Regions from separate parts of the Streptomyces sp. NPDC034037 genome, predicted to be linked through region 1. Evidence: predicted binding sites of a transcription regulator. Region 1 holds the regulator's gene; the other holds the start of a gene.
What was found. Region 1 encodes HspR, which represses chaperone genes until heat shock. Its sites were predicted from a motif close to TTGAGNNNNNNNNNCTCAA; they were not measured.
Positions count from the first base shown of each region.

Region 2: the regulator HspR is predicted to act here: its motif matches at 3,925-3,943, upstream of lon (endopeptidase La).

Region 1 is NZ_JBVISC010000005.1:285,408-300,311, reverse strand. Features, by position in the region: gene ACZ516_RS19615 (Yip1 family protein) at 1-320, opposite strand, end outside; gene ACZ516_RS19610 (FG-GAP-like repeat-containing protein) at 494-1,969, opposite strand; gene ACZ516_RS19605 (FG-GAP repeat protein) at 2,123-3,601, opposite strand; gene ACZ516_RS19600 (FG-GAP repeat protein) at 3,957-5,426, opposite strand; gene ACZ516_RS19595 ((Fe-S)-binding protein) at 5,707-7,974, opposite strand; gene dnaK (molecular chaperone DnaK) at 8,355-10,214, shown strand; gene grpE (nucleotide exchange factor GrpE) at 10,214-10,927, shown strand; gene dnaJ (molecular chaperone DnaJ) at 10,961-12,154, shown strand; gene ACZ516_RS19575 (heat shock protein transcriptional repressor HspR) at 12,156-12,620, shown strand; gene ACZ516_RS19570 (hypothetical protein) at 12,777-13,322, shown strand; gene ACZ516_RS19565 (helix-turn-helix transcriptional regulator) at 13,285-14,067, opposite strand; gene ACZ516_RS19560 (helix-turn-helix transcriptional regulator) at 14,177-14,904, opposite strand, start outside.
Region 2 is NZ_JBVISC010000006.1:343,892-358,795, forward strand. Features, by position in the region: gene ACZ516_RS22730 (MarR family winged helix-turn-helix transcriptional regulator) at 1-327, opposite strand, end outside; gene ACZ516_RS22735 (lysozyme) at 585-1,418, shown strand; gene lon (endopeptidase La) at 1,482-3,902, opposite strand; gene ACZ516_RS22745 (rhomboid-like protein) at 4,016-5,038, opposite strand; gene ACZ516_RS22750 (spermidine synthase family protein) at 5,310-6,008, shown strand; gene ACZ516_RS22755 (response regulator transcription factor) at 6,074-6,814, shown strand; gene ACZ516_RS22760 (sensor histidine kinase) at 6,828-7,925, shown strand; gene ACZ516_RS22765 (multifunctional oxoglutarate decarboxylase/oxoglutarate dehydrogenase thiamine pyrophosphate-binding subunit/dihydrolipoyllysine-residue succinyltransferase subunit) at 8,201-12,025, shown strand; gene ACZ516_RS22770 (DUF6104 family protein) at 12,156-12,338, shown strand; gene ACZ516_RS22775 (hypothetical protein) at 12,467-13,291, opposite strand; gene ACZ516_RS22780 (DUF4097 family beta strand repeat-containing protein) at 13,474-14,445, shown strand; partial or broken gene ACZ516_RS22785 (PadR family transcriptional regulator) at 14,447-14,904, shown strand, end outside.

The DNA of each region.
Region 1 (14,904 bases):
TCGCCGTGACCGCCGTCGGCCTGCGGCCACTGCGGGCCGCCGCTGCCGGGCTGCGGGCGGCCGCCCCCGTACGGGGCGCCCCCGCCGTACTGGGGGCCACCACCGTGGGGGCCGCCCCCGCCGTACTGGGGGCCGCCACCTTGAGGGCCGGCCCCGCCGTACTGCTGTTGGCGCGGGTTCGGCGACACGGGTGGGTAGCCGTACGGCTGCTGCTGACCCTGGGGGGCCTGCTGTCCGTACGGCTGCTGCCGCGGTTGTTGTTGCGGTCGCGATTGCGGGGCGCGGTTGTCCCGGCCGCGTCCGTTCCTGAATCCAGCCACGAATCGAACGTACCTGGTCTTACGGGGCGGGGTCGTCCCTCCTTGGGAGGAGAGCCGCTTTGCGGCCGACCTGTGACAACCCCTAAGGGAACCCTGAGGGGGCCGACACCTCCCGCGCCCCCCCCGCGCCTCCTACGCCCCCCACGCCCCTCGCGACCCCGGTGGCCGCCCGATCAGCGGCCCAGCACCGCCCCGTACGCGTACGGGTGTGAAGAGGCGGGCAGGCCGATGGACTTGGGGGTGATGACCCGCACGCCGGACGGCTGGACGGCGGGCAGCTCCCAGACGCCGCCCGCCGAGGCGTTCTCGCCCGGCGCGGCGACGGACAGGTCGAGGCGGCCGTCGCCGTCGTGGTCGGCGGTGAGGAGCGCCGCACCGAACGCGTCCCCCTTCTCGGCGCCGCCCGGGATGCCGGGGGAGTTCTGCTGGTACGCCACCGCGCGCGCCGCCCCCGACGCGTCGAGGATGCCCTTCGGGCCGCCCTTCAGGACGGTGACGGCGCCCGCGCCCGCCGCGTCGCCGATCGCCTCGCCGGGGGCGCCCGCGATCAGGTCGTCCTTGCCGTCGCCGTCGATGTCCGCGACGGCGAGGGCGTTGCCGAAGTCGTCCCCCGTCTCGGCGACGCCGGGAACGCCCGGGGTGTCCTGGTTGAGGGTCTGGCCCTCCCAGATCGGCTGCTCGCCGCCCCCGTAGTGGATGTGGATGCCGCCGCCCTTGGCGCGCTCCTCGGGGCCGCACGGGTCGTCGATGTTCTCGTCGGCGATCTCGCGGCAGTTGCCGAGGGCCAGGTCGTCCAGGCCGTCGCCGTTGAAGTCGCCGACGGCCAGCGCGTTGGCGGCGCTGTTGTCGCTGCTCCAGGTCATGTCGAAGCGGGTCTCGTCCTTGAGGTAGCGGTAGAGCTGGATGTGGGACTGGGTGTGGGGCTGGTTCTGCGTGTAGTAGGCGACGGTCAGCTCGGGGCGGCCGTCGGAGTCGAAGTCACCGGTCGCCATGACGGGGGCGCGGCCGCCCATGGGCCGGGCCATGACGGGCTCGGTCCGGGCGGCGTACGGGTTGAGGTTGGCGACGACCTTGTCCTTGGCGCCGATCGCCAGGTCGACGTCCGTGTCGCCGGTGAAGTCGGCGGCGGTCAGGGACATCCCGTACGCGTCGGACGCCTTCTCGCCCCGGGCGGCGGTGTTGGCGAGCGCGAAGCCGTCGCCGGTGCCGTACAGGACGGTGACGGAACCGGCGTCGGCCTTGCCGGCGATGTCCTCGCCGGGGGCGCCGATGACGAGGTCGGCGTACTTGTCGTCGTCCACGTGCGCGGTGGTGACGGCGGCGCCGAAGCGGTCGCCGGCCTCGGGGGTGCCGGGGACCTCGACGGTGGCCTGCGTGATGCGGCGCACGCCGTTCGTGCCGGGGCCGTCCGCGCCGCCGAAGACGACGCTCACGTAACCGGCCCTGGCCTTGCCGTCGACGGTGCCCGAGGGCACGCCCACGGCGAGGTCCGCGTAGCCGTCACCGTTGAAGTCGCTGGTGAGGGGCGCGCGTTCGGACGCGGTGGCCGGGGCCGCGAGGGGCAGGGCGAGGCCGGTGGCGGCGAGGGCGGTGGCGGCGGCCAGGGCCAGGGCGCGGGGGCTCGGGCGGGTGGGTACGCGGGGGCGCATAGGGGCTCCAACTCTGCGGGGTCGGTACGTCGATTCCGGGGACAGCGGCGGCGGGACCGGCCGGCCGCGCCGCTCATACGGGGAAGGGGGCCGGGCCCGCACGTGTGGTGCGGGCCCGGCGGTCAGGCCGGCCGGGGGAGGGGCGAAGGCGGGTCAGTCCGCGAAGTTGTTGCCGAGGCGGGGCGTGCCCGCGCCCGAGATGCCCACGGTGGAGGTGTAGACACCGGAGGTGCCCGAAAGCGTGCCGTCCGCCTTGGAGTCCAGGATGTAGAAGGCGCCGTTGGAGCCGTTCTCGCCGGCCGCGCCGATCACGACGTCGCCGCGGCCGTCGTCGTTCAGGTCGTCGACGTGGACGTCCGAGCCGAAGAAGTCGTTCTTCTCGTTGGTGTTGGGCACGCCCGGCGTGTTCTGGGTGAGCAGGACGGAGCCCGCCGTGGTGAGGCCGGAGCCGTCCGCGGCGCCGTAGATGACGGTGACGGAACCGGCGTCGGTGACCCCGTCCAGGTCCTCGCCGACGGTGCCCACGACCAGGTCGAGGTGGCCGTCGCCGTTGATGTCGCCGAGGTCGAGCTCGGAGCCGAACTCGTCGCCCTTCTCGGCGCTGCCGGGTACGCCCGCGGTGTCCTGGGTGATGACCTGGCTGTCGCCGTAGGGGCCGGTGGACTTGCCCTTCACGACGTACACGCTGCCGCCCTTGTGGGCGCCGGCGATGCCGTCGTCCCAGGTGAGGCCGATGATGATGTCGCCGTAGCCGTCGCTGTCCGTGTCGCCGACGTCCGTGATGTAGCCGCCGGGCAGGCGCTGCACGCCGGTCGTCGTGATGCCGTTCGCGCTGCCGGGCAGCCACAGGTTGGCGTTGTAGTGGTCGCCGGAGGAGAAGCCGTCGACGATCAGGTCGTCCTTGCCGTCGCCGTTGACGTCACCGGAGTGCAGGTTGAACGGGCCCGCGCTGTCGCCGCTGAGGATGGGCGGGGTGACGGTGTAGTGGCGGCCGGTGCCGCCGGCACGGGTGAAGCCGCCCTCGTAGACGTCGAGGGTGGCCGCGCCCGAGCTGGAGCCGATGGCGAGGTCGTCCTTGCCGTCGCCGTCGAAGTCGCCGGCCTGGATGGGGCCGCCGAAGAAGTCGTGCTTGGTGGGGCGCGGGTCCTCCAGCGTGGTGCCGCCGGACAGGCCGTTCTTGGAGCCCCACAGGATCTGTACGGTGCCGCCGTCGACGTCCGTGCCGACGTCCTCGCCGATCGCGGCCACCGCGAGGTCGTCGTAGCCGTCGCGGTTGAAGTCGCCGTAGGCGGTGTCGCTGCCGAAGCGGTCGTTCTTCTCGGCGGCGCCGGGCACGCCGGCGCTGTTCTGGCTGTACGTGGTGTGGTGCCGGTCGCCGCCGCCATACGTCACGGTGACCTGGCCGGCGCCGTCCTTGCCGGCGACGTTGGCGCCGGAGGCGGAGGTGGCGAGGTCCGCGGCGCCGTCGCCGTCGAAGTCGGCGTCGGGCTGCGTGGCGGGGGACGGCGCGGCCGACGCGGTGACCGCAGTGGCGGTGAGCAGCCCGCCGGAGAGCGCGGCGGCGACGGCCGTCGCCGCGGCGAGGCGGATGCGGCCGGGTCTGCCGGCGGTGGTGCGCTTGTGCTGGGCCATGCGGTTCTCCTGCGGCATGCGGGGATGCCTGCGGGCATCCGCCTTCGATGGGGTGCGGAGCAGACGCGTTCACCGGGCATTGGCCCTGGCGTCACGCCGTGGTCGGCGAAGAGGAGACCACCGATGAGGCCCAAGGGTTGTACGGGACAGGGGAGTTGGGGCGGCTTGACGGGTTTCGGCACGTTTGGCGGGGCCCCGGGGGGGGGGGGGGGGGGGGGGAACGCTGGCCGGGCCCGCTGATGGCGGACCCGGCCAGCGGAACGCGACAAGCCCCTGGGGGGAACTCAGCCAGCCCGGCCGGGGAACTCGACAAGCCCGTCCGGCGTTTGCGGACGGACGCGGTGGAGCCGGTGGCTCACCGCCCCAGGATCGCCCCGTACTCCACCGCTCCGGTCAGCCCCAGCTTGCCCGGCGTCACCGAGGTGACCGGCAGGTTCGGGCCGTCCTTCTGGGTCGGGTCGTACCAGACGCCGCCCTTGCCGTCCTCTCCGGGCGCGCCGACGGCGACGTCCGGGTAGGTGTCGCCGTCGTAGTCACCGGTGGCGACGGCCGCGCCGAGGCGGTCACCGGCCTCCGCGGTGCCCGCGACGTCCGGGGAGTCCTGGTTGAAGGAGGGGCCCGCGAGGGCCTCACCGGTGCCGAGCGAGGCGAGGACCCAGTAGGCGCCGGCGCTCTTCGCGGTGCCGACCGCCTCCGTGTCGGCGCCGACGATCAGCTCGTCGATGCCGTCCTTGTCGACGTTGGCGACCGCCAGGTGCGCGCCGAAGTTGTCCTCGGCCTCCGCGTCGTCGGCGACCGACGGGCTGTTCTGCGTGGTGCAGGAGTCGCCTCCGTCGCCGAGCTTGCCGCCCTTCTTGTTGTAGACGGTCAGGACGGCGCCGCCGAAGCGGTCCGCGCAGGCGGTGTCGTCGGCCTCGGGGTTGGGCCGGACGTTGCCGACGGCGAGGTCCGTCGTGCCGTCGCCGTCGAAGTCGCCGGCGGCCAAGGCGGTGTTGGTGGAGTCACCGGTGGACCACAGGCCCTTCCACTCGCCCGACTTCCGGCTGACCACCTCGGTGCCGCTGATCTCCATGCCGGAGTAGGCCAGGGCGATGTCGTCGCCGCCGTCGCCGTCGAAGTCGCCGCTGGTGACGACGCTCGGGCCGGCGAAGTGCCAGCTCCGGATGGTGGAGAGCGTGGCGGAAGAGCCCGCGGTGAAGGGGCCCGGCCGCATGCGCAGGGCGCTGGATTCGTCGAAGTGGGTGTTGAGGGCGATGTCCTTGTCGCCGTCCTTGTCGAAGTCGCCCGTGGTGAGCAGCGCTCCGTAGTTGCCGGACTCGCCCTCTCCGGTGGCCGCGGTGAAGCCGCCCTTGAAGCCGCTCGCGGAGCCCCAGACGACGGTGACGCTGCCCGCGTCCAGGGTGGTGCCCATGTCCTCGCCGGGGGTGCCGACGACCAGGTCGCTGTAGCCGTCGCCGTTCATGTCGTTGGAGTCGACGGCCTTGCCGAACTTGTCGCCCGCCTCGACGGTGCCGGGCACACCCGCGGTGGACTGGCTGACCGTCGTCGAGCCGTGCTTGCCGAGACCGGACGCGCCGCCCCAGACGACGTTGACGTAACCGGCCTTGGCCTTGCCCGCGACGGTGGCGCCCGGCACGCCGACGGCCAGGTCCACGTAGCCGTCGCCGTTGTAGTCGGCGCGCAGCTCGGAGGGGGCGGGGGTGGCGGACGCGCTGCCCGCGGTCAGGCCGGTGAGGCCGAGGGCCGTGGCGGCGCAGACCGCGCCCGCGGCGAGGAACTTGTTGCGCGCGGTCCTGCGCGCGGTCGTGCGCACGTGCTGAGTCACTGAGGAAGTCTCCAACCGGGTGATGACATGGACGCCGAAGTCAGAAGTACGGGGCAGGGCGTCTGCGGGCTCGACGTGAGCCGCTGGGAAAGATCGTTTCCGTGGGGTGTGACTCGTGAGGCGTACGAAGGGTTGTGCGCCGGGGGCGGCGGAGTGAGCGCCGGGTGAACGGGGCGCCACGGTGCCGTTCGCGGCACGAACGCGTCAGGCCGGCCCCGCCCCGAAGGGCGGAACCGGCCTGGGCGTCGTTCCGGGACGCGGACCGTCGTATCCGTAGGCGCTACTTGACCGGCTCGGGCTCCGGCGCGTCCGTGGACTCCTCATCGTCCGCCGGGTCGGCCGGCGTCTTCACGGAGTCGAGCAGCAGCTGCGCGACGTCGACGACCTGGAGGGACTCCTTCGCCTTCCCGTCGTTCTTCTTGCCGTTGACCGAGTCGGTGAGCATGACCAGGCAGAACGGGCAGGCGGTGGAGACGATGTCGGGGTTGAGGCTGAGCGCCTCGTCGACCCGCTCCGTGTTGATGCGCTTGCCGATGCGCTCTTCCATCCACATGCGCGCGCCGCCGGCGCCGCAGCAGAAGCCGCGCTCCTTGTGGCGGTGCATCTCCTGCTGGCGCAGGCCCGGGACGGCGGACATGATCTCGCGCGGGGGCGTGTAGACCTTGTTGTGCCGGCCCAGGTAGCAGGGGTCGTGGTAGGTGATCAGGCCCTCGACCGGGGTCACCGGGATCAGCTTGCCCTCGTCGATGAGGTGCTGGAGCAGCTGGGTGTGGTGGATGACCTCGAAGTCGCCGCCGAGCTGCGGGTACTCGTTCGCGATGGTGTTGAAGCAGTGCGGGCAGGTCGCGACGATCTTCTTCGCCGACTTCGGCTTCTTGGTCGACTCGTCCTCGTCGTCCTCGCCGTACGCCATGTTCAGCATCGCGACGTTCTCCTGGCCGAGCTGCTGGAACAACGGCTCGTTGCCCAGGCGGCGGGCGGAGTCACCGGTGCACTTCTCGTCGCCGCCCATGATCGCGAACTTGACGCCCGCGATGTGCAGCAGCTCCGCGAAGGCCTTGGTGGTCTTCTTGGCGCGGTCCTCCAGGGCGCCCGCGCAGCCGACCCAGTAGAGGTAGTCGACCTCGGTGAGGTCCTCCACGTCCTTGCCGACGATCGGGACCTCGAAGTCGACCTCCTTGGTCCACTCCACGCGCTGCTTCTTGGCGAGCCCCCAGGGGTTGCCCTTCTTCTCCAGGTTCTTGAGCATCGTGCCCGCCTCGGACGGGAACGCGCTCTCGATCATCACCTGGTAGCGGCGCATGTCGACGATGTGGTCGATGTGCTCGATGTCCACCGGGCACTGCTCGACGCAGGCGCCGCAGGTGGTGCAGGACCACAGGACGTCCGGGTCGATGACGCCGTTCTCCTCGAGGGTGCCGACGAGCGGACGCTCGGCCTCCGCGAGGGCGGCGGCGGGGACGTCGGCGAGCTGCTCGGCCGACGCCTTCTCCTCGCCCTCCATGGTCTTGCCGCCGCCCGCGAGCAGGTAGGGCGCCTTGGCGTGCGCGTGGTCGCGCAGCGACATGATGAGCAGCTTCGGGGAGAGCGGCTTGCCGGTGTTCCAGGCGGGACACTGCGACTGGCAGCGGCCGCACTCGGTGCAGGTGGAGAAGTCCAGCAGACCCTTCCAGGAGAACTGCTCGACCTGGGAGACGCCGAAGGTGTCGTCCTCGCCCGGGTCCTCCCAGTCGATGGGCTTGCCGCCACTGGTCATGGGCTGGAGCTCGCCGAGGGTGGTGGAGCCGTCCGCGTCCCGCTTGAACCAGATGTTCGGGAAGGCCAGGAAGCGGTGCCAGGCGACGCCCATGTCGGTCTTCAGGGCGACCGTAATCATCCAGATGAACGAGGTCGCGATCTTCACGCCGGCGAAGAGGTACGTGAGGTTCTGCAGCGTGGAGACGTCCAGGCCCTCGAACGCGGAGACCAGGGGGTACGAGATGAAGAACGAGGCCTCGTAGCCGTCCACGTGGTGCTGGGCGCCCTCCAGGGCGTGCAGCGTGAAGATGCAGATGCCGACGATGAGGATGACGGTCTCGACGAAGTACGCCTGGCCGGTGTTCGAGCCGGCGAAGCGGGACTTGCGGCCCGGCTTGTCCGGCCGGTTCAGCTGCCGGATGACGATCAGCGTGGCGATGCCGAGCACGGTCATGGTGCCGAGGAACTCGACGAAGACGTTGTACGGCGCCCAGTCGCCGATGATCGGCAGCATCCAATCGGCCTGGAAGAGCTGGCCGATGGCGTTGACGATCGTCAGCAGCAGCGAGAAGAAGCCCACCGCCACGAACCAGTGCGCGACGCCGACGATGCCCCACCGGTTCATGCGCGTGTGGCCGAGGAACTCCTTGACCACGGTGAGCGTGCGCTGGACGGGGTCGTCGGTCCGGGTGCCGGCGGGGACGGGCTGGCCGAGCCGCATGAACCGGTAGATCTGCACGATGGCACGGCCGAACAGCGCGACGCCGACCGCGATTAGGACCAGCGACACGATGATCGCGGCGAGTTGCATTGGGGGGCTCCTCGGGCCTGCGAGGCGGGACTCGTCGTAGCGGACTAGGGCTGATTACTAAGCGGTAACTTATGCAGTCCGTCTGAGACTACCCACTTACCCGGTCGCACTGTAGCCAGCAAGGCGGTGATCTGCGTCGCTCAGGCAACCCTTCCCCGGCGCGCCGCGGTACCGGGGGGTGCGCCCCGAAGGGGCCCGGGGAACTGCGCGCCCAGCCACATGTGGCCCGCAGCCGGGTTCCGGACCCCCGGGAGGCACCGACTTGCGCGTAAGCCCTGGATAAGAGTTGAGCCCCCTCGACTCACATCTGTTGACGCAAGCGCAGCGCTCATGCATCCTTGAGCCAGATCCACTCAAGAAGTACCTCTGGAGGAATCGAAATGGCACGTGCGGTCGGCATCGACCTGGGCACGACTAACTCCGTCGTCAGCGTTCTGGAAGGCGGCGAGCCCACCGTCATCACCAACGCCGAGGGCGCCAGGACCACGCCGTCCGTCGTCGCCTTCGCGAAGAACGGCGAGGTGCTGGTCGGCGAGGTGGCCAAGCGCCAGGCGGTCACCAACGTCGACAGGACCATCCGGTCGGTCAAGCGCCACATGGGCACCGACTGGAAGGTGGACATCGACGACAAGGGGTTCAACCCCCAGCAGATCTCCGCGTTCATCCTCCAGAAGCTGAAGCGCGACGCCGAGGCGTACCTGGGCGAGAAGGTCGCGGACGCGGTCATCACCGTCCCGGCGTACTTCAACGACTCGGAGCGCCAGGCCACCAAGGAGGCCGGTGAGATCGCGGGTCTGAACGTCCTGCGCATCGTCAACGAGCCCACCGCCGCCGCCCTGGCCTACGGCCTGGACAAGGACGACCAGACCATTCTGGTCTTCGACCTCGGCGGCGGCACCTTCGACGTCTCGCTCCTCGAGATCGGTGACGGCGTCGTCGAGGTGAAGGCCACGAACGGCGACAACCACCTCGGTGGTGACGACTGGGACCAGCGCGTCGTCGACTACCTGGTCAAGCAGTTCAACAACGGCCACGGCGTGGACCTCTCCAAGGACAAGATGGCGCTCCAGCGCCTGCGCGAGGCGGCCGAGAAGGCCAAGATCGAGCTGTCCTCCTCCACGGAGACCACGATCAACCTCCCGTACATCACGGCCTCCGCCGAGGGCCCGCTGCACCTGGACGAGAAGCTCACGCGCGCCCAGTTCCAGCAGCTCACGTCCGACCTCCTGGAGCGCTGCAAGACGCCGTTCCACAACGTCATCAAGGACGCGGGCATCCAGCTCAGCGAGATCGACCACGTCGTCCTCGTCGGCGGCTCGACCCGCATGCCGGCCGTCGCCGAGCTCGTCAAGGAGCTGACCGGCGGCAAGGACGCCAACAAGGGCGTCAACCCGGACGAGGTCGTCGCCATCGGCGCCTCGCTCCAGGCCGGTGTCCTCAAGGGCGAGGTCAAGGACGTCCTGCTCCTCGACGTCACCCCGCTGTCCCTCGGCATCGAGACCAAGGGCGGCATCATGACCAAGCTCATCGAGCGGAACACCACGATTCCGACGAAGCGCTCCGAGATCTTCACGACGGCCGAGGACAACCAGCCGTCGGTCCAGATCCAGGTCTACCAGGGCGAGCGCGAGATCGCGGCGTACAACAAGAAGCTCGGCATGTTCGAGCTGACGGGCCTGCCGCCGGCCCCGCGCGGCGTCCCGCAGATCGAGGTCTCCTTCGACATCGACGCCAACGGCATCATGCACGTGACCGCGAAGGACCTCGGCACGGGCAAGGAGCAGAAGATGACCGTCACCGGCGGCTCCTCGCTGCCGAAGGACGAGGTCGACCGCATGCGCCAGGAGGCCGAGCAGTACGCGGACGAGGACCACAAGCGCCGCGAGGCCGCCGAGTCCCGCAACCAGGGCGAGCAGCTCGTCTACCAGACGGAGAAGTTCCTCAAGGACAACGAGGACAAGGTCCCGGCCGAGGTCAAGACCGAGGTCGAGGAAGCCGTCGGTGAGCTGAAGGAGAAGCTCAAGGGCGAGGACACCGCCGAGATCCGCACCGCCACGGAGAAGGTCGCGGCCGTCTCGCAGAAGCTGGGCCAGGCCATGTACGCCGACGCCCAGGGCGCGCAGGCCGCGGGCGGCGCCGAGGGCGCGGCCCCCGGCGGCGAGCAGGCCAAGGAGGACGACGGAGTCGTCGACGCCGAGATCGTCGACGACGAGAAGGACCAGAAGGGCGGCGCCGCCTGATGACCGAGGAGACCCCGGGTTTCGGCGAGAGCGCCGACAAGCCTGACGTCCCCTCCGGCGCCACCCCTGACGACGCGGCGCCCAAGGCCGCCGAGCCCTCCACCGAGGAGGGCCCGGCGGCCCCGGCCGGGGACAAGGACAGCAAGACGTCCGCCCAGGATGTGGGCCTGACCGCCCAGCTGGACCAGGTGCGCACCGCGCTCAGCGAGCGCACGGCGGACCTCCAGCGGCTGCAGGCCGAGTACCAGAACTACCGCCGCCGCGTGGAGCGGGACAAGGTGACGGTGAAGGAGATCGCCTCGGCGAACCTCCTCTCCGAGCTCCTGCCGACCCTCGACGACATCGGCCGCGCCCGTGAGCACGGGGAGCTGGTCGGTGGCTTCAAGTCGGTCGCCGAGGCGCTGGAGACCGTCGTCGCCAAGATGGGCCTGCAGCAGTTCGGCAAGGAGGGCGAGCCCTTCGACCCGACGATCCACGAGGCCCTGATGCACAGCTACGCACCGGACGTCACCGAGACGACGTGCGTCGCGATCCTGCAGCCGGGGTACCGCATCGGCGAGCGCACCATCCGCCCGGCGCGGGTGGCCGTCGCCGAGCCCCAGCCCGGCGCGCAGCCGGCCAAGGGCGAGGAGGCCGCCGAGAAGGCCCCCGAGGGGTCCGCGGCCGCCGAGGGATCGGACGAGAAGGAGACCGGTGGCCCGGACGAGGGCTGACGGCGACGACATGAGTGAGGAGGGACGTCGGGGATGAGCACCAAGGACTTCATCGAGAAGGACTACTACAAGGTCCTCGGCGTCCCCAAGGACGCCACCGAGGCCGAGATCAAGAAGGCGTACCGGAAGCTCGCCCGCGAGAACCACCCGGACGCCAACAAGGGCAACGTCAAGGCGGAGGAGCGCTTCAAGGAGATCTCCGAGGCGAACGACGTCCTCGGTGACCCCAAGAAGCGCAAGGAGTACGACGAGGCGCGTGCCCTCTTCGGCAACGGCGGATTCCGCCAGGGCCCCGCAGGCGCCGGCGGCACGTTCAACTTCGACCTGGGCGACCTCTTCGGAGGCGGCGCCCCGGGCGGCGGTGGGGCGGCCGGCGGCGGCTTCGGGGGCGGTCTCGGTGACGTCTTCGGGGGCCTGTTCAACCGCGGTGGCGCGGGTGCCGGTACCGGCACGCGTACGCAGCCCAGGCGCGGCCAGGACATCGAGTCCGAGGTCACGCTGAGCTTCACGGAGGCGGTGGACGGCGCCACGGTGCCGCTGCGCATGTCCTCCCAGGCCGCCTGCAAGGCCTGTTCCGGCACCGGCGACAAGAACGGCACGCCGCGCGTGTGCCCGACCTGCGTCGGCACGGGCCAGGTCTCGCGGGGCGGTGGCGGCGGCTTCTCGCTGACCGACCCGTGCGTGGACTGCAAGGGCCGGGGTTTGATCGCCCAGGACCCCTGCGAGGCCTGCCACGGCTCGGGGCGCGCCAAGTCCTCCCGCACCATGCAGGTGCGCGTCCCGGCCGGGGTGAGCGACGGCCAGCGGATCAGGCTCCGCGGCAAGGGCGCGCCCGGCGAGCGGGGCGGCCCGGCCGGCGACCTGTACGTGGTCGTGCACGTCGACGCCCACCCCGTGTTCGGCCGCAAGGGCGACAACCTCACGGTCACCGTGCCGGTGACCTACCCCGAGGCGACGCTGGGCGGCGAGGTCAAGGTCCCGACGCTGGGCGGACCCGCCGTCACGCTGAAGCTGCCCCCGGGCACGCCCAACGGCCGTACGATGCGGGCCCGCGGCAAGGGCGCGGTCCGCAAGGACGGCACCCGGGGCGATCTCCTGGTGACGGTGGAGGTGTCGGTCCCGACATCTCTGTCGGACGCCGCCAAGGAGGCCCTGGAGTCCTACCGCGAGGCGACCGCGGGGGACGACCCGCGGGCAGAACTGTTCCAGGCCGCGAAGGGAGCATGAGATGGACGGCCGCCGTCGACAGTCCGGATTCAGTAGGGCGTACCAACTCACCGACGAGACGCCGGTGTACGTCATCTCGGTGGCCGCCCAGCTCAGCGGCCTGCACCCGCAGACCCTGCGCCAGTACGACCGCCTGGGCCTGGTCTCCCCGGACCGCACCGCGGGCCGCGGCCGGCGCTACTCCGCCCGTGACATCGAACTGCTGCGCACGGTGCAGCAGTTGTCGCAGGAGGAGGGCATCAACCTCGCCGGCATCAAGCGCATCATCGAGCTGGAGAACCAGGTCGCGGCGCTCCAGTCGCGCGTCGCGGAGCTGTCCGCGGCCGTGGAGGGCGCCGCCGCGGCCATGCAGCAGCGCGAGGCGGCGGTGCACGCCTCCTACCGCCGCGACCTCGTCCCGTACCAGGACGTGCAGCAGACGAGCGCGCTCGTGGTGTGGCGGCCCAAGAGGACGCACGAGCAGTAGGGGCACCGAGGGCATAACCGAGGGCATAGGGGACCGGCGGCGGTTCGCAGGGCCTGAGTAGGCTGACGCGGGAGCCGGGAGGTGGCAACCTCCCGGCCCCCGTTCGCTGTTTTCCGCTGTTGGTTTTCCGCTGTCGAACGGGGAGTTGAGCCGGCCATGGCCATGGTGGGGCTGTTCTGGATCGCCGAGGGCGATGTGTACGTGGGCGCGAAGCCGTCCGGGCTCGCTCCCGGGGTGCGGCTGACGCCGGAGGGCGTGGCGGCCCTCGGGGACCGGCAGTCGGCGTTCTGGCCCTGGGCGGACGTCCACACGCTGACCATCGACGACGTACCGGTGAAGTCGTTCAAACGGCATGTGGGCGTGGCCGTCGACCTCGTGCTGACGGTGGGCCTCGGCGGCCCGGACGAGGCCCCGACGATGACGGTGCGGATCGGCGGCGCCACGGGGGAGACGGAACTGACCGCGTACACCGCCGCGGCGGTGGGCTACTCCGCGACGGAGTACGACCTCTCCCGCGCGCTGCTCGGCCGCCTCACCCAGGGTGCGGCCACCCTCCTGACGACGCTGTCGGCGATGGCCGAGTGGGGCCGCCGGCACGAGGGGGGCTCGCCGCGGGCGGCCGCGCGGGAGGCGCTGCTGCGCGAGTGGCTGGCGGTGGCGGACGCTACTGGTCCCGCTCCAGGAGCCCCGAGCGGCCGATGAGGTAGCCGAGCTGGGCGCGGCTGCCGCTGCCGAGGGTGGCGGCGAGCTTGGCGATGTGGACGCGGGCCGTACGGATGTTCATGCCGAGGCGGTCGGCGATCTCGGCGTCGGTGAGGCCTTCGACGAGCAGGCCCGCGATGGCCCGCTGACGAGGTGTCACGCCGCCCTCGGAGACCTGCGGGGCGGCCTGCGGCCACATGGGCGTGGCCAGCCGCCACAGCCGCCGGAAGGTGGTGGTGAAGTACTCCACGAGGGCCGGGTGGCGCACCTCCAGGGCGATGCTGCGGTCCTTGCTCGCCGGGATGAACGCGACGGTCCGGTCGAAGACGAAGAGGCGGTCGGTCACCTCGTCCAGGGTGCGGGCCTCGGCGTCGCCGTGCAGCTGCTCCAGATAGCCGAGCACGGGCAGGGAGTGGCGCGTCGTGTGCTGGTAGAGGGTCCGCATCCGGCAGCCGCGGCTGAGGATCGCCTGGTCGCGCGGGAAGGCCTCGGCCAGTGTCTCCGGCGGCCGGGTACCGCCGGGCTGAATGGCCAAAAACTCCTCCCTGACGTCGTTCATCGCGCGGTCGATGGCCGCGTTGATGCGGCCGACGCCGTCCAGGACGGTGATGTGCGCCTCCGGGAAGGAGGCGCTCGTGACGTCCTCACCGCGGATGCGACCGGCGCGGAGGGCCCGGCGCAGGTATACGGCCGAGCCCGCCTCGCAGAGATCCGTCACTGCGTGCGTCGTGAGTTCCCTGGCCATGTGTGCTCCCTCCCGCTCGGTTGAAGCGCGGCGATTCTATGCAGAGGGTGCGGGCGCGGACCGTCCCGCCGTGATTGAAGTGTCCACTTCTGGCGGCTGGTTCGGGCGGCTACTTCGGGCGGTCCGGACTGAGCTTCGCCTGGTCGAGGATTCCCGACTGGGCGATGAGGTAGCCGAGCTGGGCGCGGCTGCCGCTGCCGAGGGCCGCGGCGATCTTGGCGATGTGGGCGCGGCAGGTGCGGACGTTCATGCCGAGCCGACGGGCGATCGCCTCGTCGACGTGACCCTCGATCAACAGCTTGGCGATGGAGCGCTGGACGCCCGTGATGCCGTTGGGCGCGATGTCGTAGGGGACTTCCTCGGTCAGCGGGACCGCGCGCTCCCAGAGCTGCTCGAAGACCTTGCTGAGGTACTCGACCAGGCCGGGGTGGCGCAGTTCGAGGGCCACGCGCCGGTCGTCGCTCGCCGGGATGAAGGCCACGGTCCGGTCGAATATGATCAGCCGCTCGATCAGCTCTTCCAGGGTGCGGACCTGCACCTTGCCGCCCGAGATGCGGTCCACGTAGGCCAGCGTTCCCTGGCTGTGGCGGGCGGTGTGCTGGTAGAGGGTGCGGATGCTGACGCCGCGGTCGGTCAGGGGCCGGTCCCGCTCCAGGGCCTGGGTCAGGGCGTCCACCGGGCGGCCGCCGCCGGGCTGGATGGTCAGCACGGAGGTGTTGCACTCGGCGGTGGCCGAATTCAGCGCGGCGTTGATGCGGTCGAAGCCCTCGAGGACGGTGATCGCGTGGATGTTCGCGGGGCTCTGGGCGCTGATCGTGACGAACTGTTCGAAGGAGT
Region 2 (14,904 bases), on a different contig from region 1:
GCGCCCGTCGGCCGGGTCGGGCTCGCGGGCGAGAAGGCCCAGCTCCTCCATGGCCCGCAGCTGACGGCTCATCGTCGCCTTGCCGACCCCGATGTACGCGGCGAGGTCGGTGGCCCGCTGCGGCCCCGAGTCGTCCAGGCACACGAGCAGGCCGTACGCGGCGGGCTCCAGATCGGGGTGGACCTGGCGCGCCATCTCACCCGACGAGGCCCGCGCGCGGCGCATCAGCAGGGACAACTCGCGCTCCAGGGAGAGGAACTCGCGGTCCGCCCCCGGCTCGGCGTCCTCGTGCGCCCCGCCCCGCACGCCCTCTTCTGCAGCACCCATGTCCCGCTTTCCCGATTCTGAAAGTCATCGCCCGAGGCCTCGCGCGCCGCGGCTCCGCCGCCGGCGGCCTGACCAGTATTTCGCAAGGTCGCGGCGGCGGAGTGCCCAAGGCACCGCCACAGGAGTGGACCAACGGCGGGACGGTGCGCCTCTTCCCACCCCCGGTCTACGTGCGTAGCTTTTCAAGTGACATGTTCACACCATTCGACATGTCACAAGGTCCCCCCAGAGCACCACCGAGGCCTTCGGAGGCACGCATGCCCGTGCACAGACCCGGATCGGCCCGCCGCCCGCGCTTGTCGCCGGCGGGGGTTCTCCTCGCAGCACTGACCGCCCTCTCCCTCCTCCTGTCGCTCCCCACGGCGGCCGGGGCGGACGACATCCCCCCGCGCGGCTCCGCCCGGCTCGGCCAGGGCGTCATCGCACACGACGGCCAGGGCGGTCTGCCCAGCGGCGGCGGCGCCACCCAGACCGAGGGCGTCGACGTCAGCAGCCACCAGGGCAACGTCGCCTGGTCGACGCTGTGGAACAGCGGAGTGAAGTGGGCCTACACCAAGGCCACCGAGGGCACCTACTACGTGAACCCCTACTTCGCCCAGCAGTACAACGGCTCGTACAACGTCGGCATGATCCGCGGCTCCTACCACTTCGCGACGCCCGACACCTCCAGCGGCGCCACCCAGGCCAACTACTTCGCGAGCAACGGCGGCGGCTGGTCGCGCGACGGCAGGACGCTGCCGGGCGCGCTGGACATCGAGTGGAACCCCTACGGGGCGGCCTGCTTCGGCAAGTCGCAGTCCGAGATGGTCGGCTGGATCCGCGACTTCCTGACCACCTACAAGGCGCGCACCGGCCGCGACGCCGTGATCTACACCGCCACCAGCTGGTGGAAGCAGTGCACCGGCAACTACAGCGGCTTCGGCGCCAGCAACCCGCTGTGGATCGCCCGTTACGACACCGGCCCGGGCGAGCTGCCGGCCGGCTGGGGCTTCCACACCATGTGGCAGTACACCTCGTCCGGGCCCACGGTCGGGGACCACGACAAGTTCAACGGCGCCTACGACCGCGTCCAGGCGCTCGCCTACGGCTGACCCGCGCACAGGGCGGTGGCCGGCCCCTCGCAGGGCCGGCCACCGCTCACGGACACCGCTCGCTCACGCGGCGACCGCGACCCGCACCTCCGCCTCCGTGAGGGCCAGTTCGAGCACCTGGCGCACATCGGAGACCGGGTGCACCTCCAACTTGTCCAGGACCTCGGCCGGGACGTCGTCGAGGTCCGCCTCGTTCCGCTTGGGGATGATCACCGTGGTGATCCCGGCGCGGTGCGCGGCCAGCAGCTTCTGCTTGACGCCGCCGATCGGCAGCACCCGGCCGGTCAGCGAGATCTCCCCGGTCATCGCCACGTCCGTACGGACCTGGCGCCCGCTGAGCAGCGAGGCGAGGGCGGTGGTCAGCGTGACACCCGCGCTCGGCCCGTCCTTGGGAACCGCGCCGGCCGGGAAGTGGACGTGCACGCCCCGCTCCTTCAGGTCGCCGACGGGCAGTTCCAGCTCGGCCCCGTGCGAGCGCAGGAACGACAGGGCGATCTGCGCCGACTCCTTCATCACGTCACCCAGCTGCCCGGTGAGCGTGAGCCCGGAGGCCCCCGTCTCCGGGTCGGCGAGGGATGCCTCCACGAACAGGACGTCGCCGCCCGCCCCGGTCACCGCGAGCCCGGTGGCCACGCCCGGCACGGCGGTGCGCCGCTCGGCCGGGTCCTGGGCGGCCTCGGGGACGTGGTGCGGCCGCCCGATGAGGTCCCGCAGGTCCTCGTCGGTGACGGTGAACGGCAGCTCCCGCTCGCCCAGTTCGTGCTGCGCCGCCACCTTGCGCAGCAGCCGCGCGACGGACCGCTCCAGGTTCCGTACGCCCGCCTCCCGCGTGTACTCGCCGGCGAGCTTGCGCAGGGCGCTCTCGTCCAGGGTGACCTCGTCCTTCTCCAGGCCCGCCCGGTCCAGCTGGCGCGGGAGCAGGTGGTCGCGGGCGATGACGACCTTCTCGTCCTCGGTGTAGCCGTCGAGCCGGACCAGCTCCATGCGGTCGCGCAGCGCCTCCGGGATCGCTTCGAGGACGTTCGCCGTCGCCAGGAAGACGACGTCGCTGAGGTCCAGCTCCACCTCCAGGTAGTGGTCCCGGAAGGTGTGGTTCTGCGCCGGGTCGAGGACTTCGAGCAGGGCGGCGGCCGGGTCGCCCCGGAAGTCCGAGCCCACCTTGTCGATCTCGTCCAGGAGCACGACCGGGTTCATCGACCCGGCCTCCTTGACGGCGCGCACGATCCGCCCGGGCAGCGCCCCGACGTACGTACGCCGGTGTCCGCGGATCTCCGCCTCGTCCCGTACGCCGCCGAGCGCGACCCGCACGAACTTGCGGCCCATGGCGTGCGCGACGGACTCCCCCAGCGAGGTCTTGCCGACGCCGGGCGGGCCGACGAGGGCCAGCACCGCGCCGCCCCGGCGGCCGCCGACGACGCCGAGGCCGCGGTCGGTGCGGCGCTTGCGCACCGCGAGGTACTCGGTGATGCGCTCCTTCACGTCCCGCAGCCCGGCGTGCTCGGCGTCGAGGATCGCCCGGGCGCCCTTGATGTCGTACGCGTCCTCCGTGCGTTCGTTCCACGGCAGTTCGAGGACGGTGTCCAGCCAGGTCCTGATCCAGGAGCCCTCGGGCGACTGGTCGCTGGCGCGCTCCAGCTTGTCGACCTCCTTGAGGGCGGCCTCGCGCACCTTCTCGGGCAGGTCGGCGGCCTCGACGCGGGTGCGGTAGTCGTCGGACTCCTCGGCCGCGTCCTTGCTGTCGCCGTTGAGTTCCCGCAGCTCCTTGCGCACGGCGTCCAGCTGACGCCGCAGCAGGAACTCGCGCTGCTGCTTGTCGACGCCCTCCTGGACGTCCTTGGCGATGGTCTCGGCGACCTCCTGCTCGGCCAGGTGCTCGCGCAGCTGGGCGGTGGCCAGCTTGAGGCGGGCGACCGGGTCCTCGGTCTCCAGGAGTTCGATCTTCTGCTGGGTGGTGAGGAAGGGGGAGTAACCGGAGTTGTCGGCGAGCGCGGAGACGTCGTCGATCTGCGTCACGCGGTCGACCACCTGCCAGGCGCCGCGCTTCTTCAGCCAGCTGGTGGCGAGCGCCTTGTACTCCTTGACCAGTTCGGTCACGGCGCCGGGCAGGGGCTCGGGGACGGCGTCGTCCAGCTGCTGCCCCTCCACCCACAGGGCGCCGCCGGGCCCGGTCGTACCGGCGCCGATGCGTACGCGGCCCCGGCCGCGGATGAGGGCGCCCGGGTCGCCGTCGGAGAGCCGCCCGACCTGCTCGACGGTGCCGAGGACGCCGGTGGCGACGTACGTCCCGTCGATGCGCGGAACAAGCAGCACCTTCGGCTTGCTGTCGCCCTCGGCACGGGCGGCGGCCTGCGCGGCCTCCACGGCGGCGCGCACCTCGGCGTCGGACAGGTCGAACGGGACCACCATGCCGGGCAGGACCACCTCGTCGTCGAGCGGCAGCACAGGCAGAGTGAGCGAGGTGTACGAGGTGGACTCAGTAGCCATGATCTCCCTTTCGGCATCCAAGTTGAGCTGTACCGACTCAATGCTTGTGAGTGCCGCAATGTTCCCCCGGGGGTGTTCGCTCTCAGCGATCACCCGCTGGGGGACGGGGAGGATCAGGCGCCGCGCGCCTGGGAACGGCGCCCGCGCCCGAGCAGCGGCCAGGTGGAGATGCCGATCAGGAGCGCCAGGAGATGGCCCCAGTTGGTCATCGGATCGGCGAACTCGATCAGGTCGTCGACCAGCATCCAGCCGAAGCCGGCCAGCACGGCCCACCGCAGCCAGGGGGTGAGCAGCCCGGCGAGCGCGCCGACGCTGGCCGCGACACCGAAGCTGATGCCGTAGTCGAGGCGGTGCAGCGAACTGTCCGGCAGATGCCCCGCGAGCACCGAAAGCCCCACCGGCACCTCCGTCGCCAAGGTGGCGACGGAGTGCCCGAGCAGGAAGACCCCGGCGGTGCGCCAGCCGCCGATCCGGCGCTCCAGCGCGGTCAGGACCAGCAGGAAGCCGATCGCGTACGGCGATGTGATGCCGCCCGCGATCCACAGCGCGCTGGCGACGAGGACGAGGACGGGGTTGTGCGCGAGGTGCGCGACGTCGGTGCTGGAGCTCCGGAGCAGCGCGTCGACCGTGTCCGGGTCGGCGTACCGGCTCAGCAGGGAGGTGGCGGCGAGGACGAGCCCGTAGCCGAAGGTGAAGGGGGTGGCCCAAGGATCGGGGAGCAGCCGCCAGGGTCTGGCCCGGACGCGCCGGGACCGGGCGCCGCCGCCCTCGGCCCGGCCGGGATCAGCGGCGGGCGCGCGGGGTCCGGGCGGCGCGGGACGGCGGCCCGGCTGGCACGGGAGCGCGTTCAGGGTGGGCGGCTCGGCACGGGTGGGCGACTCGACGCGGGCGGGCGACTCGACGCGGGCGGGCAGCTCGACGCGGGATGGCGGCTCGGCCAGGGTGGGCGGCTCGGCACGGGTGGGCGACTCGACGCGGGCGGGCAGCTCGACGCGGGAGGGCGACTCGGCCAGAGAGGGCGGCTCGACGCGGGAGGGCGACTCGGCCAGAGAGGGCGGCTCCGCGCGGGTGGGCGGCTCACGGTCCCCGGGCCCGGGGGCGATGAGGGTGTCCGAGGACTCGACGCTCTGGTTCACGGGTGAGGCGCTCCTTCCGTCCCGCCCTACCCTTTGCCCACTTTTCGAGCACTGTCTATGACCGGGGCCACGTGGGACGCGATTCACAGCAACCTCCAAGGCGACTTCCGCGTTGCCCACGTCTCTTCTGCGCCGCCGGCACCTTCAGCGTTACCCGCGAACGCCCACCTCACCGGAGTTCCGCGGCAGGACTCCCCCGTCCCGCGCACCGCCGGGGGAGGACTTGCGCGTTCACCGGAGAACCACCGGCCCCCGCGCCTACGCTGACGCCATGCGCACCCCCACCACCGCCCCCGTCGTCCTCGACCGGCGCGAGGGTCCGTACGGCGAGGTCGTCCTGCGGCGCCACGGTGAGCTGCTCCAGATCATCGCCAACGGCTGTTTCCTGATGGACACCTCCGACGGCCGCTCCGAGCGGCTGCTCGTCGACGCGGCACGCGACGCCCTCGACGACCGCCCGGAGCCCTGCGTGCTGATCGGCGGGCTCGGCGTCGGGTTCTCCCTCGCGCACGCCGCCGCCGACCCCCGCTGGGGGCGCATCACCGTGGTCGAGCGCGAGGACGCCGTCATCGACTGGCATCGGGCCGGACCGCTCGCCGAACTGTCCGCGGCGGCGCTCGCCGACTCACGTACGCAAATTCTTCACACGGACCTGGTCAGCCACCTCCAGAGGGCTCCCGGCGCCCCGTCCGGCCCCTCGGACACGTACGACGCACTCTGTCTGGACATCGACAACGGCCCGGACTGGACGGTGACGGCGGGCAACAACTCCCTTTACTCGCCCGCCGGTCTGGACGCCTGCAAAGCCCGGCTCACCCCGGGCGGAGTGCTCGCCGTGTGGTCCGCGAAGCCCTCGTCCGCTTTCGACGACGCTCTACGGAATGCCGGATTCCAGAGGGTACGAACCGAAGAGATCCCCGTTGCCCGAGGCGTCCCGGACGTGGTGCACCTCGGCGTCAGGGCTGCGTAGCCGAGGTGCCTTCGCGACCCGTACCCTGCTGACCGAACACAAGCGATCAGTGTCAGGGGCGGGCGATGGAGCAGACACACACCTCCCACAACAGCGCCACGGCGGCGACACCCGGCGCCCAGCGCCGGGTCCTGGTGGTCGAGGACGACCCGACGATCGTCGACGCCATCGCCGCCCGGCTGCGGGCCGAGGGTTTTGTTGTGCAAACGGCCACGGACGGTCCCTCGGCGGTCGACACCGCCCAGGCCTGGCAGCCCGACCTGCTGATCCTCGACATCATGCTGCCGGGCTTCGACGGCCTCGAGGTGTGCCGCCGGGTCCAGGCCCAGCGGCCCGTCCCGGTCCTCATGCTCACCGCGCGTGACGACGAGACGGACATGCTGGTCGGGCTCGGGGTCGGCGCGGACGACTACATGACCAAGCCGTTCTCGATGCGCGAGCTCGCGGCCCGGGTGCACGTCCTGCTGCGCCGCGTCGAGCGGGCCGCGCTCGCCGCGACCACGCCCCGCAGCGGCATCCTGCGCCTGGGCGAACTGGAGATCGACCACGCCCAGCGGCGTGTGCGGGTGCGCAGCGAGGACGTCCACCTGACGCCCACCGAGTTCGATCTGCTGGTCTGCCTGGCCAACACCCCGCGCGCCGTCCTCTCCCGCGAGCAGCTCCTCGCGGAGGTCTGGGACTGGGCGGACGCGTCGGGCACCCGGACCGTCGACAGCCACATCAAGGCGCTGCGCCGCAAGATCGGCGCCGAGCGCATCCGCACCGTGCACGGCGTCGGCTACGCCCTTGAGACCCCGGCGCCGTGAGGCCGGCCCTGCCGTGAGCGGGCCCTTCGGACCCTTCGGGCCGTTCCAGGGGCTGCGGCCGTTCTCCATCAAGACCAAGCTCGGCGCCCTCGTGGTCGTCTCGGTGTTCATCACCACGGGACTGCTCCTGGTGGCCATGAAGACGGAGACCGAGCTGCGGTTCATCACCGTCTTCTCGGTGATCGCCACCCTGCTCATCACGCAGTTCGTGGCGCACAGCCTCACCGCGCCGCTGGACGAGATGAACGCGGTGGCCCGCGCGGTGAGCCACGGCGACTACACGCGCCGGGTGCGCGGCGCCGACCGGCGCGACGAGCTGGGCGACGTGGCGACCACGATCAACGCCATGGCCGACGACCTGGAGGCCCAGGACACCCAGCGCAAGGAGCTGGTCGCCAACGTCAGCCATGAGCTGCGCACCCCCATCGCCGCCCTGCGCGCCGTCCTGGAGAACGTCGTGGACGGCGTCTCCGCCGCCGACCCGGAGACGATGCGCACGGCCCTGAAGCAGACCGAGCGCCTGGGACGGCTCGTGGAGACCCTGCTCGACCTCTCCCGCCTCGACAACGGCGTCGTACCGCTGCGCGCCCGCCGCTTCGAGGTCTGGCCGTATCTGTCGGGCGTCCTGAAGGAGGCCAACATGGTGGCCTCCGCGCGCGCGGGCATCGCCTCCGGCTCCGGCAGCCACACCCGCGCGGACGTCCATCTCCACCTGGACGTCTCACCCCCGGAGCTGACGGCCCACGCCGACGCGGAGCGGCTGCACCAGGTGGTGGCGAACCTCATCGACAACGCGGTCAAGCACAGCCCGCCGCACGGCCGCGTGACGGTGCGGGCCAGGCGCGGGCCCTACCCCGAGTCCCTGGACCTGGAGGTGCTCGACGAGGGGCCCGGAATCCCCCAGTCCGAGTGGCACCGGGTCTTCGAGCGGTTCAACCGGGGCAGCCACGCGGGCGCCCCCGCCAAGAACTCCGCCAACGACGGCGGCACGGGCCTCGGCCTCGCCATCGCGCGCTGGGCGGTCGATCTGCACGGCGGCCACATCGGCGTGGCCGAATCCCCACGCGGCTGCCGGATCCAGGTCACTCTTCCGGGCCTGCTCGAAGAGTGAAGTTGACGTAGGGTTCGAAACGGAAGCGATTCACCGGCCGCCCCCTGGGCACCCGGGAGCCGCCGCCGCGCGTAGACGTCCTTCGGACGTACCCGCGCGGCCATCCTGCGTTGCGGAACCCCGCTTGTTTCCCGCCATTTACAGCCCCGAAACCACTCGCCCAGTGTGACTTACGCGACGGATGGCGGGCCCGGTCTGCACCCAGCGCCGATGGAGGCGTAGCCTTTATTTCCGCTGTCCATCACCTTGTGAAGCGGAAGAGGGCGGTTACCGCCGTGTCGCCACAGTCCCCCAGTAACTCGAGCACTTCGACCGACCAAGACGCGCAGGGCAAGGACCCTGCCGCTGCCTTCGGTCCCAATGAGTGGCTCGTCGACGAGATCTATCAGCAGTACCTCCAGGACCCGAATTCGGTCGACCGAGCCTGGTGGGACTTCTTCGCCGACTACAAGCCAGGGGCGAGCGCTTCCACAGCCGCCGCCCCGGCGCAGCCGGCGGGTGACGCGGCCGCGGGGGTCGCGTCCCCCACTGCTCCCGCCGCGCCCGCCGCCCCGGCCCAGCCCGCAGCGGCTCCGGCGGCCCCGGCCCAGGCCGCTCCGGCGGCCGAGAAGCCCGCCGCGCCCGCGGCGAAGCCCGCTGCCGCCGCCCCGGCGCCCGCCGCCAAGCCCGCCGCGAAGCCGGCCGCCGCGAAGCCCGCCGCCAAGGCGGAGCCGGCGACCGAGGCCCCGGCCGGGCCCGAGTACGTGACGCTGCGCGGCCCCTCCGCGGCCGTGGCGAAGAACATGAACGCCTCGATCGAGGTCCCGACGGCCACGTCGGTCCGCGCGGTCCCGGTGAAGCTGCTCTTCGACAACCGCATCGTCATCAACAACCACCTCAAGCGCGCCCGCGGCGGGAAGATCTCCTTCACGCACCTGATCGGGTACGCGATGGTGCAGGCCATCAAGGCCATGCCGTCGATGAACTACTCCTTCGTGGAGAAGGACGGCAAGCCGACCCTGGTCAAGCCGGAGCACATCAACTTCGGCCTCGCCATCGACCTGGTGAAGCCCAACGGCGACCGCCAGCTGGTCGTCGCGGGCATCAAGAAGGCCGAGACCCTGAACTTCTTCGAGTTCTGGCAGGCCTACGAGGACATCGTCCGCCGGGCCCGCGACGGCAAGCTCGGCATGAACGACTTCACCGGCGTCACGGTCTCCCTGACCAACCCCGGCGGCCTCGGCACCGTCCACTCGGTCCCGCGTCTGATGCCCGGTCAGTCGGTCATCATGGGCGTCGGCTCCATGGACTACCCCGCGGAGTTCCAGGGCACCTCGCAGGACACCCTGAACAAGCTCGGCATCTCCAAGGTCATGACGCTCACGTCGACCTACGACCACCGGGTCATCCAGGGCGCCGCCTCCGGCGAGTTCCTGCGGATCGTCGCCAACCTCCTCCTCGGCGAGAACGACTTCTACGACGAGATCTTCGAGGCGCTGCGCATCCCCTACGAGCCGGTCCGCTGGTTCAAGGACATCGACGCCTCGCACGACGACGACGTCACGAAGGCCGCCCGCGTCTTCGAGCTGATCCACTCCTACCGGGTGCGCGGCCACGTCATGGCCGACACCGACCCGCTGGAGTACAAGCAGCGCAAGCACCCCGACCTGGACATCACCGAGCACGGCCTCACCCTGTGGGACCTGGAGCGGGAGTTCGCGGTCGGCGGCTTCGCCGGCAAGTCGATGATGAAGCTGCGCGATGTCCTCGGCGTGCTGCGCGACTCGTACTGCCGCACCACCGGCGTCGAGTTCATGCACATCCAGGACCCCAAGCAGCGCAGGTGGCTCCAGGACCGCATCGAGGGCCAGCACGCCACCAAGCCCGAGCGCGAGGAGCAGCTGCGCATCCTGCGCCGACTGAACGCCGCCGAGGCGTTCGAGACGTTCCTGCAGACCAAGTACGTCGGCCAGAAGCGCTTCTCCCTGGAGGGCGGCGAGTCCGTCATCCCGCTGCTCGACGCGGTCATCGACTCCGCCGCCGAGTCGCGCCTGGACGAGGTCGTCATCGGTATGGCCCACCGCGGCCGGCTGAACGTCCTCGCCAACATCGTCGGCAAGTCGTACGCGCAGATCTTCCGCGAGTTCGAGGGCAACCTCGACCCGAAGTCGATGCACGGCTCCGGCGACGTGAAGTACCACCTGGGCGCCGAGGGCACCTTCACCGGCCTGGACGGCGAGCAGATCAAGGTCTCGCTGGCCGCCAACCCCTCCCACCTGGAGGCGGTCGACCCGGTCCTGGAAGGCATCGTCCGCGCCAAGCAGGACATCATCAACAAGGGCGGCACGGACTTCACGGTCCTGCCCGTCGCCCTGCACGGTGACGCGGCCTTCGCGGGCCAGGGCGTGGTCGCCGAGACCCTGAACATGTCGCAGCTGCGCGGCTACCGCACGGGCGGCACGGTCCACGTCGTCATCAACAACCAGGTCGGCTTCACCGCCGCCCCGGAGTCGTCCCGCTCGTCGATGTACTCGACGGACGTGGCGCGCATGATCGAGGCGCCGATCTTCCACGTGAACGGCGACGACCCGGAGGCCGTGGTCCGCGTGGCCCGCCTGGCCTTCGAGTTCCGTCAGGCGTTCAACAAGGACGTCGTGATCGACCTCATCTGCTACCGCCGCCGCGGTCACAACGAGTCGGACAACCCGGCGTTCACCCAGCCGCTGATGTACGACCTGATCGACAAGAAGCGCTCGGTGCGCAAGCTCTACACCGAGTCCCTCATCGGTCGCGGCGACATCACCCTGGAAGAGGCCGAGCAGGCCCTGCAGGACTACCAGGGGCAGCTGGAGAAGGTCTTCACCGAGGTCCGCGAGGCCACCTCGCAGCCCTCGCCGATGGACGTCTCCGGTCCAGAGGCCGAGTTCCCCGTCACGGTGAACACCGCGATCTCCCAGGAGGTCGTCAAGCGCATCGCCGAGTCCCAGGTCAACATCCCCGACCACATCACCGTGCACCCGCGCCTGCTCCCGCAGCTCCAGCGCCGCGCGGCCATGGTCGAGGACGGCACGATCGACTGGGGCATGGGCGAGACCCTCGCCATCGGCTCGCTGCTCATGGAGGGCACCCCGGTGCGCCTGGCGGGCCAGGACTCGCGCCGCGGCACGTTCGGCCAGCGCCACGCGGTCCTCATCGACCGCGAGACGGGCGACGACTACACGCCGCTGCTCTACCTCTCCGAGGACCAGGCCCGCTTCAACGCCTACGACTCGCTGCTCTCGGAGTACGCGGCGATGGGCTTCGAGTACGGCTACTCCCTGGCGCGTCCCGAGTCCCTCGTGATGTGGGAGGCCCAGTTCGGTGACTTCGTCAACGGCGCGCAGACCGTCGTCGACGAGTTCATCTCCTCGGCCGAGCAGAAGTGGGGCCAGACCTCCGGCGTCACCCTGCTCCTGCCGCACGGCTACGAGGGCCAGGGCCCGGACCACTCGTCCGCCCGCCCGGAGCGCTTCCTCCAGCTCTGCGCGCAGAACAACATGACGGTCGCGATGCCGACCCTGCCGTCGAACTACTTCCACCTCCTGCGGTGGCAGGTGCACAACCCGCACCACAAGCCGCTGGTGGTCTTCACCCCGAAGTGGATGCTGCGCCTGAAGGCCGCCGCGTCCAAGACGGAGGAGTTCACCTCGGGCAGCTTCCGGCCGGTCATCGGGGACGCCTCCGTGGACCCGAAGGCGGTCCGCAAGGTCGTCTTCTGCGCGGGCAAGCTCTACTACGAGCTGGAGGCCGAGCGGCAGAAGCGGGGCGTCACGGACACGGCGATCATCCGCATCGAGCGCCTGTACCCGCTGCCGGGTGCGGAGCTCCAAGAGGAGATCTCCAAGTACCCGAACGCCGAGAAGTACCTGTGGGCGCAGGAGGAGCCGGCGAACCAGGGCGCGTGGCCCTTCATCGCCCTCAACCTCATCGACCACCTGGACCTGGCGGTCGGCGCCGACATCCCGCACGGCGAGCGGCTGCGGCGCATCTCGCGCCCGCACGGCTCGTCGCCGGCGGTCGGCTCGAAGAAGCGCCACGAGCAGGAGCAGCAGCAGCTCCTGAGCGAGGTCTTCGAGGCCTAGGCCTCAGCGGTCCCCGTCCGGTGGGCCCGGCCCCGAGTGTGTGTCGCTCGGGGCCGGGCCCACCGGCGTGTGCGCGGGTCCCGGCCGCCTACCATGAGGGGCAAGAGACCGTCCGCATCAGGAGCATGAGTTGTACTTCACCGACCGTGGCATCGAGGAGCTGGAGAAGCGGCGCGGCGAGGAAGAGGTCACCTTCGAGTGGCTCGCCGAGCAGCTCCGCACCTTCGTGGACCTCAACCCGGACTTCGAGGTCCCGGTCGAGCGCCTGGCCACGTGGCTGGCCCGGCTGGACGACGAGGACGACGAGGAGTAGGCGGCCTGGCTGTCGCCGGGCACCGTTTCGGCCTCGCGCCGGGCCAAGGCCTGTCGAGGGCGGCGCGTGCCTGCCCGGGGCGCGGGCGTCCGAGGGGGTTGCCGGGCATCGAGCAGCTGCTCGGCCCGTCAGCTCCGGGCCCTCAGCCGGTCGTACGTGAGTCCCAGCGCGCCCTGCGCCAGCAGCACCGCGGCCGCCGCGGCCCAGCCCCCGCTGTGGCGCCGTACCGCCCAGGCCGCGAGCGGTAGCCCTGCCGCCACCTGGGCCGCGGCCAGCGCCCGCGCCCTGGGGCCCCGCACCCACGTACCGAGCGGCCCGCTCTCGACCACGTCGAACTCCGCCCGCACCGCCTCGCGCCACCCGGACCACTCGACCCTGCGCGAGCCGCGCTGGTCCCGCGCCACCTCCCGCAGCCGGCCGGCCGGTTCACCGGGGGCGAGGCCCGCCGGCAGGGCGAGCCCCGTGCGGGTGAGGACGGCGACCAGGCCGAGCATCCTGGCGCGCGCGTCGGCCTGCGGATCGGGGCGGGCCAGCACCTCCAGGGCCTGCACGTCCAGAACGGGGTCGAGGCCGAGCCGTGCGGCGAACGTCCGCATCGCCTCGTCCTCGCCGACGGGTGTGCCGCCGGCCAGCCATTCGTAGCCGACGGTGCGCCGGAAGCCCGCCGCGAGGGTGTAGCCGGAACGGTCGGTGTCCCACCACAGGGCGAGCACGGGCCGGCCCGACCCCACCGCGAGCGCCGTCGCCCAGCCGGTGAGCACCCGGTCGACCGGCTCCTCGCCGTGCGACCACGGGGCACCCTCGGGCACCAGCACGCTCCACCCGTCACCGGCGGGCACGAGCAGCATTCCCTCACGCAGCAGGTGCGCCGCGGGCTCGATGGTGTCGGGGTCCGCCCGGCACAGCAGCAGCGCGCCGACGCCCCGGGCACGCTCGGAGGCTTCTGACGACATGCCCCCACGCTAGGACAGATCACGACAATCGGCGCACAGGCGACCGCGGAGCCCGGTTCACCCTCGACATGTCTTGACATCCCGTATCCGCGATATATCGTGAATATGAGAGACGCGATATGGCGCGTCGTGACATGCCCGGCCGGGACCGCCCTCGCCGACCACCGCCAAGGAGGCCGCCCATGCCCGAGTGGTCCATCGCCGAGCCGCGGGAAGTCACGTTCGACACCCCGGTGACGACCCTCCAGGTCCGCATCGTCAACGGAACGGTGAACGTGGTGGGCACGGCCGAAGGTTCCGCCCGCCTGGAGGTCTCCGAGATCGAGGGCCGTCCCTTGACCATCACCCACACGGACGACACCCTCTCCGTCGCCTACGACGACCTGCCCTGGCAGGGCCTGCTCAAGTGGCTGAACGGCACGGACAGACACCGCAAGGCGGTGGTCTCGCTGACCGTGCCCCCGGACACCCACGTGGAGGTCGGCGTGATCGGCGCCGGCGCCACGGTCTCCGGCATCGCGGGGCGCACGGAGGTCAAGGGCGTCTCCGGGGACACGACCCTCGTCGGCCTCTCGGGGCCGGTCCACGCGCACACGGTCTCCGGGAGCGTCGAAGCGCAGGGCCTCACGGGCGACCTGCGGTTCCGCTCGGTGGCCGGCGACCTCACCCTCGTGGAGGCAGCGGGCCCCTCCGTCCGGGCGGACTCGGTGAGCGGCTCGATGATTCTCGACCTCACCCCGGCGGACAGGCCCACGGACGTCGCCCTGACGAGCGTCTCGGGCGAGATCGCCATCCGCCTGCCGCACCCGGCGGACGCGGAAGTTGAGGTGGGCACGGCGAGCGGCTCGGTCTCTAACGCCTTCGCGGACCTGCGGGTGAGCACCGATCGAACCATCCCCGCCCCACCTCCCGACGCTTTCCGCACCCCGGAGGGACCGGGTGACGCCCGGACGTGGGGATGGGGCGCCAAACGGATCACGGGACGGCTCGGTCCGGGCAACGGCCGGCTGAAGGCGACGACGGTCTCCGGGGCGATCGCGCTCCTGCGCAGACCGCCCATGGACGAAGATCTCCCCGAGGACGCCGTGTCCCCCGCCCCCGCGGCGGACGCCACCGCGACCGACGACGTCCCGACCGACAAGAAGGTGCTCTGAGATGCCCCCGGTGTTCGCCCACGGCCGCCTGCGCCTGTACCTGCTCAAGCTGCTGGACGAGGCTCCCCGCCACGGTTACGAGGTGATCCGCCTCCTCGAAGAGCGCTTCCAGGGCCTGTACGCCCCCTCGGCGGGCACGGTCTACCCGCGCCTCGCGAAGCTGGAGGCCGAGGGCCTGGTCACGCACACCACCGAGGGTGGCAGGAAGGTCTACGCCATCACGGACGCCGGCCGCGCCGAACTGGCCGACCGCGGCGGCGAGCTGGCCGACCTGGAGCTGGAGATCCGCGAGTCGGTCGCCGAACTGGCCGCCGAGATCCGCGACGGCGTCCAGGGCGCCGCGGGCGAGCTGCGCCGCGAGATGCGGGCGGCCGCCAAGGAGGCCCGCGCCTCCGGCGGCGCGGGCACGGGCAAGGGCTTTCCCGACCCGGCCGGCCTCTTCGAGGGCGCCTGGGGCGA